DNA from 3 places in the Thermostichus sp. MS-CIW-34 genome. Region 1 is predicted to be linked to each of the others. Evidence: riboswitches for the same ligand, from Rfam matches in the RefSeq annotation. Region 1 holds a riboswitch; each other region holds the start of a gene.
What was found. A riboswitch is a leader RNA that binds a small molecule or an ion and turns the genes downstream of it on or off. The one in region 1 is predicted to bind cobalamin.

Region 1 (3,204 bases):
AGCCGAAAAAATTGTGATCCCTCCTGCCTGGCACTTTCAGGCAAGGGTAGGCAGTGGGGCAGAAGCCTGGGTGGAAGACCAGTGGATCCGCATCGGTCGGCTGAGCTGGCTACAGGAGATGGGGATCCCTTGGGATCCCTCTTGGTCAGAGCGGGTTCAGAATTGGGAAAGCCAGGGCAAAACGGTGATCGGCGTAGCCCAATCCCAGAGCCTGGTGGGGCTGCTGGCCATTGCCGATCCGCTCAAACCCACCTCTCCTGAGGCAGTGCAACAGCTGCAACAGATGGGTCTAGAGGTGATCCTGCTAACCGGGGATAACCCCACCACGGCCCAAGCGGTTGCCCGGCAGGCAGGCATTCAGCGGGTAATTGCCCAAGTCCGTCCGGATCAGAAGGCCGCTTACATACGCAGCCTAAGACAACCGCGACGGCGGGTGGCGATGGTGGGAGATGGCATTAACGATGCTCCGGCTCTGGCAGAAGCGGATGTGGGGATCGCCATCGTTACGGGTACGGATGTGGCAATGGCCGCCAGCGATATTACCCTCATGTCGGGAGATCTGCGGGGAGTCGCCACTGCCATTCAACTCAGCCGGGCCACCCTCAACAACATCCGCCAGAACCTCTTCTTCGCCTTTATCTACAATACGCTGGGGATCCCGATTGCCGCTGGGGCGCTCTATCCCTTTACAGGCTGGCTGCTCAACCCCATGCTGGCGGGGGCAGCCATGGCCCTGAGTTCCGTTTCGGTGGTCGCCAATGCCCTGCGCCTGCGACACTTTCAGCCCCCCAGACCAGCGGGCCGGCGTTAGGCCCTCTCCCAGGGGCAAGGGGGATTAGCGCGGCAACAGTTTTGCTGCCCTTTGAGCATGAGTCTGCCGTACCGCTCATGCCTCAGGGCTATCTTCTGGCAGGCAAGAACATCCCCCCCGGGAGCTTGGTGAATGGCAAGCGGCAAGCTAACCTAAAAGGCTCAGGCAGACTGGGGAAAGCGCGGTGCAAGTCCGCCACTGTGACGCAACTGTGATGGGATCCCTCCCTCAGCCAGAACACCCACCTGCCGTTGTCCTGTACCCCTTGCGATTCACAAGGAACGGAGTTTTTTGTGTTGAATACCCTCAGTGTTTCCCCTCCCCTTTCGGTTGGGCAGCTTGCTTCTCCTTCATTGCCCCTATTGCTTATCGGCCACGGATCCCGCGACCCTGAAGGGCGGCAAGCCTTTCTGGAGTTGGCCCAAGTCTACCAATCCCTCACTCCCCATCGACCGGTGATCCCTTGTTTTCTGGAGCTGACCCAGCCAACCATTGCCCAGGGGGTAGAGCAGTGCTTGGCCCAAGGGTGGCAGGAGATCGTGGCCCTGCCGCTGTTGCTGTTTGGGGCCCGCCACAACAAGTTCGATGTGACGATGGAATTGGATCGCCTGCAGGCCCTCTATCCCCAGTTGCGCATTCGTTACGGTGGGCCGCTGGGGATCCGCATCGAGATCCTGCAACTGCTGCGAGACCGATTGGCTGCTCTGATAGCTGCCCAACCGCAGCGGATCCCAGAAGCAGAAACCGTGCTCCTGTTTGTGGGTCGCGGCTCCAGCGATCCCGAGGCCAATGCCGAAGCCTGTAAACTGGCCCGGTTGCTTTGGGAAGGATCTGGGTTTGCCGCTGTGGAAACTTGCTTTATCGGCATTACCCATCCCCGCCTGCCCGTGGGATTGGAGCGGGCCTTGTCCTGGCAGCCGCGCCGGGTGATCGTGCTGCCCTACTTTCTGTTTACGGGGGTGTTGGTGAAAAAAATCGAGGCGGCAGTGGAGAAACAACGACAACGACAGCCGGAAATCGACTGGCTGATGCTGCCGGAATTGGGCCTTGTGGATACGGTGCTGCACAGCCTGCAGCAACTGGAGCAGGAAGCCCTGCAGGGCCAAACCCCGATGAACTGCCACCTGTGCAAGTTTCGCCTGGCCGTGAGCGCAGAGGTCAGAGCTGGGCATACCCATCACCATCCTCACGAGCATCATCACCACCATCACGGGCACGGATCCCATCACCACCCTCATTCTCACCATCACCCTCAGCACGGCCACACCCACGCAGCGGCTGGGGATCCCTGGGCCCAATTAGAGGGCTACCACCAACGGGCTTGGCAGGTGCCCTAAGAGGGAAACAGAGGCTGCTGGCGGGATAAACTGAGTGCAGACAGGCCATTTTTGAACCTGGTTTTCCCGCTCTAGCGGTTGTGATGACGAAAAAACGATGATGCTCTCCCGCTCCTCTTGGGTTTCAGGTGCCGCTGCCGCGGGGAGCGGGATCTTTGTTTTCGCCCTGGTGGTGGGGCTGTTGGATCAGATCCTGCCAACCCTGCCCAGGGTTTCCTTATCCTTGGCCGGGATCCCTGGGATCCTGGCTGGAATTGGGTCTGCCTATGGGGTTTGGCGGGTGGTTCAGATGGGTCTGCAGTCGGGCTCCTGGACTGATTTTCGGGCCTCGCTGGTAGCGGCTCTGTCTCCCTTTGATCCCGCCGATTATGGCGGCAACCCTCGGCAACCCGAGGAGGATTCTCTCCCTTTGCAGTCGGTTGACGAGGATCCTCAAACCCAGATCCGCGATCGACAAATTCTTGATCAAGCTGAGCAGCAGACGGAAACTGAAACCGAAGTAAGCGAACACACTCAAGTAAGACTGCAGGGCGAGCAGCACCAGGATCAAGCTTCGCAGGCCAAGGCCCAACAGTTGCAGCCCCTACAAGAATTGTCATCACCTTCTTCCCCAAGCCCTGAGTCGGCAAAACCCACACCAGAGCCAGAGCTCAACCAAAAACTTCGCCAACTCCAGATGCAGGTCGCCACTCTGAAAATAGAACTGGAACTCCAAGAAATCCAACTGCAGCAGTTGGAGGTGAGGCGGACTCGGCTTCAGCAGCAGAAGCAGAAACTCAAGCACGTTCTGCGTCGCACGGCGTCCGAAAATCAAAGGCTGCGCTTCTTACAGGAGCAAAAAGCCCGGCAACTGGAGCAAACTCAGCAAGAGCTGCAAGCTTTGCGGGAGTCCTACCGCGCCTTGCAAGTTCTCCAGGAAATAGGCTTCACCCTAACCCAAAACCTATCTCACAAAATAGCCGAAACGGAACCCTCTAAGCCCTCCGGCTAGCCGAAGTCTCAACTCACCCGTTTCAGGACAAATACACTCCCCTCGCTGCCCCGGCCCATCCGCAA
Region 2 (3,204 bases), on a different contig from region 1:
GCCCTCAGCGCAGATCATACAGGCGCCCTCCCTCCATGCGCACCACCCGGTGGCCGGCCCGCTCCACCAGATAGGGGTCATGGCTGGTCATGATGACGTAGCGGCTGCAGAGCCGTTCCAGGAGAAAGCGATCATGACTGATGACCAAAAGCCCCATCTGATGTGCCCGCCCATAGGCCAAGACAGCTTGCCAGATCAGGGCTTGGGTATTGGCGTCGAGCATGGCTGTCATCTCATCTGCAATCAAATAGCGAGTTTGTGGGTTGAGAACCCGGGCGATGACAACCCGCTGCAATTCTCCCCCGCTTAGCTCATGGGGATAGCGGTTGAGCCAACTGGGGGAAATGCCTAAGGTGTGGAGAACCTCTGGCTGGGGAGGAGGCCCTTCCCGCAAGACCTGAGCTATGCGCCAGTGGGGGTTAACGGCCTGCTCTGGATGTTGAAAGACAAGCTGCACTGGGCAGTACCCTCGCCGAGGCAAAGGCTGCCCTGTCACACTCACCCGACCTTGGCTGGGGGTAAGGTAGCCCGCCAGCAACTTGGCCAGAGTAGTTTTGCCAAAACCAGAGGGAGCCATCAGCCCTACGACTTCCCCAAGTTCTACTTGAGAGCAATGCAGGGGGGGAGGATGCTTAGAGGATTCCGATGACTTCCTGCAAGACCGCTGGGTGAAAGGTGAGGTCTGGTAGCTCCAAAGGCTGCTGGCTTGGTGATGATTGAAGCACTCTACTCCCGTCTCTGAACTCCGTGATACGATGTAGCTCAGCTATCGGTTCTGACGGGGATCAGCCGCCAGAGGAAACGGGGAAAGAGCAGTGAGAATCTGCCGCTGTCCCGCAGCTGTGATCCGGTTTAGGAGAAGTCCTGCAGCAAATCTCTAGAGTCATTCGCTGCCGATCCAGGTCTTGTCCCCCAAAACCGTGTCAGTCAGAATGCCCGCCGATGGTTTTTCTAAACTTCACAACATCTGCGAGGTACAGATGGTAACTGTCTTGGCTTTAGCTCGTTTCTGCTTTCGTTATCCTGAGCATTTTCCCGGCGTTGCTCCCACAAGCTTTCGGTACTCCTCAGCAGTAGAAATAAGTCCAAGAACCCAAGCAAGACTCTGAGCCAGTTGGCCGGGAGAGAGTAAATTTTGGGTGCTGTTGCACCAAGATCTATCAAGATCTATCAAGATCTACAGCCCGCCTACGCGAAGGAAAGAGTGAGATGTCAGGCTTCCTGACTTCAATTGGTGGCTGGCAAGTAGCCACTGCGATCGCTGGCTGCGTTGAGTATCTTTTTTGCGCAAAAGGCAGTGTTTTGTTGGGGTTCCAGAGGCAAGAGAGGAACAGCCGGTTTCTTCCTTGGCGGGCGGGATCCCAGTTGAGGGCGAATTGAACGCAGGAAAATTAGAAAACTCAGTATTTGGGATGGCACACAACATGACTGCACAAACCATGACATTGGGGTATGCCCGCATGGGCAAGCGCCGCGAGCTCAAAAAAGCTTTGGAAGGCTTTTGGAGTGGTGCCCTAGGGTCAGAGGCTCTGCTGGCTACCTTTTGGGATTTGGAGACTCAAGCCTGGCAGACTCAGCTACAAGCTGGGATTGATCACATTGCGGTAGGGGATCAGACTCTCTACGACCATGTACTGGACTGGGCCACCTGGCTGGGGCTGATCCCCTCTCGGTTCCGAGGTCTGTCGGGTTTAGACCGCTACTTTGCCATGGCGCGGGGGCGGGAGGGCCTGCCGGCTTTGGAAATGACCAAGTGGTTTGACACCAACTACCACTACTTGGTACCCGAAATTGAGCCGGAAGCCGATCCCAGTCCTAACTTTGGGGATTTTTTGGAAAGAGTTCGGCGGGCCCAAGGGATCCTAGGGGAGCGCACCAGCCCCGTTGTCCTCAGTCCAGTGACTTTGCTCTGCCTTAGCCAGCGATCTGGGGATCTGCGGGCGGACTTGGAAAAGCTCCTTCCTCTGTACCGGGATCTCCTCCAGGAGTTAAAACAGCTGGGGATCCCAGAAGTCCAGATTCACGATCCCATTTTGGTTACCAGCCAGGGAAGTGGCCTGCGGGAAGCTGTGGAAATGAGCTACCGCCAGTTGGCAACCGCCGGGATCCCTGTCCACTTGGTCACCTACTTCGATGACCTGGGGGAGACTTACCCCTGGGTGGTGCAACTGCCGGTGGCCGGCATTAGCCTTGACTTTACCCGTGGCCACACCCTGGATCTGGTAAGAACCTATGGCTTTCCGGCTGACCAGATCCTAGGTGCTGGCGTAGTGGACGCTCGGAATGTCTGGAAGGTTCAGCCTGAGACCGTCTTGGCCAGCCTGCGGGAGCTGCAGGGGGTAGCTCCCAACCTACGGGTGCAGCCTTCCGCTTCGTTGCAATTTGTGCCCCACGACGCTGCTCTGGAAGCCCAGTTGCCAGAACCCCTCAGAAATGTCCTCAGCTTTGCCGAACAGAAGCTGGCCGAAGTAGCTCTCCTGGCGCGAGCCCTCAACGGCGAAGACACTGCTGCCCAGCAGGCGGAAATCCAGCAGCAATGGCAGAGCTTTGCGCAGTTTAGCCCCCCCAACCCCCAAGTGCGCCAGGCTTTGGCCAACCTCAAGCTCCAGGACTTCGAGCGATTCCTGCCCTACGAGCAGCGCCTAAGTCGGCAGGTTCAGCTACCACCTTTGCCCACCACCACCATTGGCTCCTTCCCCCAAACTCCAGAGGTGCGGCAGTGGCGAGCTAAGTACAAAAGAGGGGAGGTTTCGCAGGCGGAGTACGAAGCAGCCATTGACGCTGAGATTGCCAAGTGCATCCGCATTCAAGAAGAGATTGGCCTGGATGTGTTGGTGCATGGGGAATTTGAGCGCACCGACATGGTGGAGTACTTTGCCCAGAAGCTGGAAGGCTTTGCCTTCACTGAACACGGCTGGGTGCAGAGTTACGGCAGCCGCTGCGTGCGCCCTCCCATTCTCTACGGCGACGTGGTTCGCCCCCAACCCATGACAGTGCGGGAATTCCAAGTAGCCCAGTCCCACACCCAAAAGCCGGTGAAAGGCATGCTCACGGGGCCAGTGACTATGCTCAACTGGTCCTTTCCCCGTGTTGATATTCCCCGGCGGGAGCAGGCTTTGCAGATTGCCCTGGCCTTGAGAGCCGAAGTGGCAGATCTGGAAGCGGCTGGAGCGGTGATGGTGCAAGTGGATGAGCCGGCACTGC
Region 3 (3,204 bases), on a different contig from region 1:
GGCACAGCTTGGCGCTGCTGCGGGGGGGAGCTGCTCGAGTGGTGGGGTTGGATCGGGATCCGGCGGCTCTGCAGGCGGCGCAAGCGCGTTTTGCAGCAGAAGGGATCCCCGGCAGCCGCATCCAACTGTGGCACCTCAATTTTGCCGATTTCGATCTGCAGCAGCATGGCTTTCGGGATGAGCAGGGGCAGGGGATCCCCTTCGATGGCATCGTGGCCGACTTGGGGGTGAGTTCGCCGCAACTGGACTGCCCTGAGCGGGGATTTAGCTTTCGCGGAGAGGGGCCGCTGGATATGCGCATGGATCCCAGTACAGCTCAGGAGACTGCCGCCGATTGGGTTAATCATCGCCCGGTCGAAGAGTTGATCGAGATTTTCACCCGTTACGGCGAAGAGCGATTTGCCCGCCGCATTGCCCATCACATCGAGCAGGCTCGTCCCCTCGCCACAACTACCCAGTTGGCCCAGGTGGTTTGGCAGGCGGTACCTCCGGCAGCTCGGCGAGGCCGCATTCACCCGGCCACTCGGGTCTTTCAGGCGTTGCGCATTGCCGTGAACCGAGAACTGGAGGCTTTAGAAACCTTGCTGGCCCAAGCCCCCACTTGGTTGAAACCCGGCGGCAGGTTGGCCGTGATCAGCTTCCATAGCCTTGAAGATCGCTTGGTGAAATGGGCCTTCCGCAGGGATCCCCGTTGGCAGGTGCTCACCCCCAAGCCCTTGTCCCCTTCCGAACTGGAACGGCAACGCAATCCACGGGCCCGCTCTGCCAAACTGCGAGTGGCTGCCCGCAGCAGTCAGATGTAGGTTTAGGTTGGTTCTCCCGCTCTCAAGAGATCGGCTACTGTGAAGCGGACAGCTGTCCTGCTGAGGCCGGGAATCGGGAGAAGGGGGTTGCTGTTGGGGGGCGCGGGGAACTAGGGTGAAGCGGAACCGGCAGTCCTGCACCGTCGGATCCCTTGGTGTGTGTGAGGTTAAGCCCTATGGTTAGCCAGCCTTTGAACGCAGGTCTTGATCGTCCCAAAAGCCCTCGTCGCCACAGACAGCCTTCTGCTCTGAGCCGACCCCTCTCCGGTACAGTTCAGGCCAGCCGCACCCAGCCTTTGGATTTGAAGTTGAAATCAGCCCATCCTCGCAGCCAACATTCGGCTTGGGCAGAACACCTAGCTTGGTGGAAGCAGATCTCCACAGGGATGGCTATCCTCTCTGGGGTTTCAGTGTTAAGCCTTTACAGTTGGACTGTGCATACCCAAAGCCGGTGGAGCCAGCGTTACCAGGTGTGGCAGCAGATGCAGCGCAACGAACGACAGTTTCTGCTGACTCAAGAATCCATTGCCAATTCTCTCCGGGAAATTGCCGACCGCTCCGAAATGGTGCCGCTGGTACCGGATCGGATGATCGAGGTGCCAATTGCCTCTCCCAGCCAAGTTAAACCGGATCCAGCCCACCAGACGACAGCCCCGCCTGAAATCGAAAAAGCTCCTCTTTTCTACCCGGTTGGGTACTAGTCCAATGAATCCCGTGGACAGCAGCCAAGCCACTGCTCCCCTCTTACTCTCCCAAAGGCTGTGGATTTTGCAAGATCTCAGCGTATCTCTATCCTCCCTATTCTTCAAATTCTTCAAAAGTCAAGGGATCCCTGGGCCTCGCGATCTGGAGTAGCAGCGGGCTATCCTTCAACTGCTTACAAAGCAGTGAAGAAATCTGGCCTAAATGGGATGTGGCCCATCCGAAGCCCTGGGATTGTCGTTGGGATCCCGTTCACCCCTGGGGATGACATCCCCCCTGGCAGGATAGGAACTCCAGAGCAGGGGATGTATGATGCCTAGCACGGCTTTTTCGGAGCAATCGCAGAGAAAGCTGTACCGACAGGTTGTCCTGGGGATCAGCCAGGGCATGTAAAGGGGAAAGTCCGGTGCAAATCCGGCGCTGTGCCGCAACTGTGATGGGCTTGGGCTAGACCTATGCCCTCAGTCAGGATGCCCGCCTGCGGTTTTGGCTCGCATTTCTTCCGCGTCGCACGGAATCAGGAGCTTCAAGAAAGAAAATGAATCCCATTCTAGGTCTCAGCCTGGCGCTGGGGGGTCTTGTTTTGGGGATCCCAGCGTGGGCGCAGCCGGCAGCTTCCCCGCCCTCAGCTCAAGAGGTGTTGGAAACCGGCGTTAGCGCCGAGATTTTAAATCAACCCGTCACCACACCTTTTCGCCGTCCTGGTTTGCTGCGGGATTCTTCCCGCCCGGTTTACGTCGTTACCCGCCAGCAAATTCGAGAGCAAGGGGCAAGAACGGTTCAGGAGGCCCTGCGCTACCTGCCCGGGATCCTCAGCGACGGCACGGCAGGAACCCAGTTGGGAGCCCTTAGCTCCCAGTTTATGCGGGGAGGACGAACGGCCCAGGTGTTGGTGCTCTTGGATGGCCGCCCCATTAACGACCTGGGCTTTTTTGGCGGGTTCGATCTGTCTCAGATCACTACAGATGTGGTCGAGCGTATTGAGATCTCTCCAGGTGGGGGCTCCACCTTATACGGCTCCGATGCCGTTGGCGGGGTCATCAACATCGTAACCCTGGAGCCAAAGCCGGGATCCGAGACCGTGCTGGAAGCGGCTATCGGCAGCTACGGCCTCAACGAGCAAGGGATCCAGAACCGCGGCCAGGTGCAGGATCTGGGCTGGGTGGTCAGCTATCGCCGTCTGCAGAGCAACAACGACTTTCCTTTTGAAATTAGGCGTTTGGGCAAAGCCGGCAGGCGGGAAAACTCGGCAGTGGAGTACCACAACCTACAAGCCAAGCTCACCTGGCAATTGGCAGAAGGCCAAGTCCTAACCGGAAATGCCCTTTATCTCAACAAAGCGTTTCAGGTGCCCGGCAGCACCGAGTTTCCCTCCCCCGATGCAGTGCAAAACACCAACGACCTGCTGTTAGATCTCAGTTGGCTGTGGGATCAAGAGAGGGGATCCCTGCAAGCTAGGGTATTTTTTGACGACCTCAACTATCGCTTCAGCGCCCCACAAAGCCAGGGATCCCGGGATGAGATCTCGCGAACGGGGTGGGGATCCCAACTGCAATACACCTGGAAGGCTGCTGAAAACCTGGAGCTTACTCTAGGAGCAGACTACCGATCCATTTCAGCTCGCAACACCACCTTCTCCTTTGCCAGGGGATCCACCAACGTCAACTATGACAATACCGTGAACCAAGGGGCCCTCTTT

Region 2: another riboswitch for cobalamin. It lies ahead of metE (5-methyltetrahydropteroyltriglutamate--homocysteine S-methyltransferase); the one in region 1 lies ahead of ACVWYY_RS05995 (sirohydrochlorin chelatase).
Region 3: another riboswitch for cobalamin. It lies ahead of ACVWYY_RS10655 (TonB-dependent receptor plug domain-containing protein); the one in region 1 lies ahead of ACVWYY_RS05995 (sirohydrochlorin chelatase).

Annotation. Positions count from the first base shown of each region.
Region 1 covers NZ_JBSSDE010000012.1:21,321-24,524, forward strand. Annotated here, with positions in the region: gene ACVWYY_RS05990 (heavy metal translocating P-type ATPase) at 1-811, shown strand, start outside; cobalamin riboswitch at 939-1,074, shown strand; gene ACVWYY_RS05995 (sirohydrochlorin chelatase) at 1,105-2,148, shown strand; gene ACVWYY_RS06000 (hypothetical protein) at 2,246-3,139, shown strand; gene ACVWYY_RS06005 (PAP/fibrillin family protein) at 3,148-3,204, opposite strand, start outside.
Region 2 covers NZ_JBSSDE010000049.1:7,890-11,093, reverse strand. Annotated here, with positions in the region: partial or broken gene ACVWYY_RS13170 (ABC transporter ATP-binding protein) at 5-607, opposite strand; cobalamin riboswitch at 754-958, shown strand; gene metE (5-methyltetrahydropteroyltriglutamate--homocysteine S-methyltransferase) at 1,425-3,204, shown strand, end outside.
Region 3 covers NZ_JBSSDE010000030.1:28,874-32,077, forward strand. Annotated here, with positions in the region: gene rsmH (16S rRNA (cytosine(1402)-N(4))-methyltransferase RsmH) at 1-803, shown strand, start outside; gene ACVWYY_RS10650 (hypothetical protein) at 980-1,504, shown strand; cobalamin riboswitch at 1,850-2,001, shown strand; gene ACVWYY_RS10655 (TonB-dependent receptor plug domain-containing protein) at 2,044-3,204, shown strand, end outside.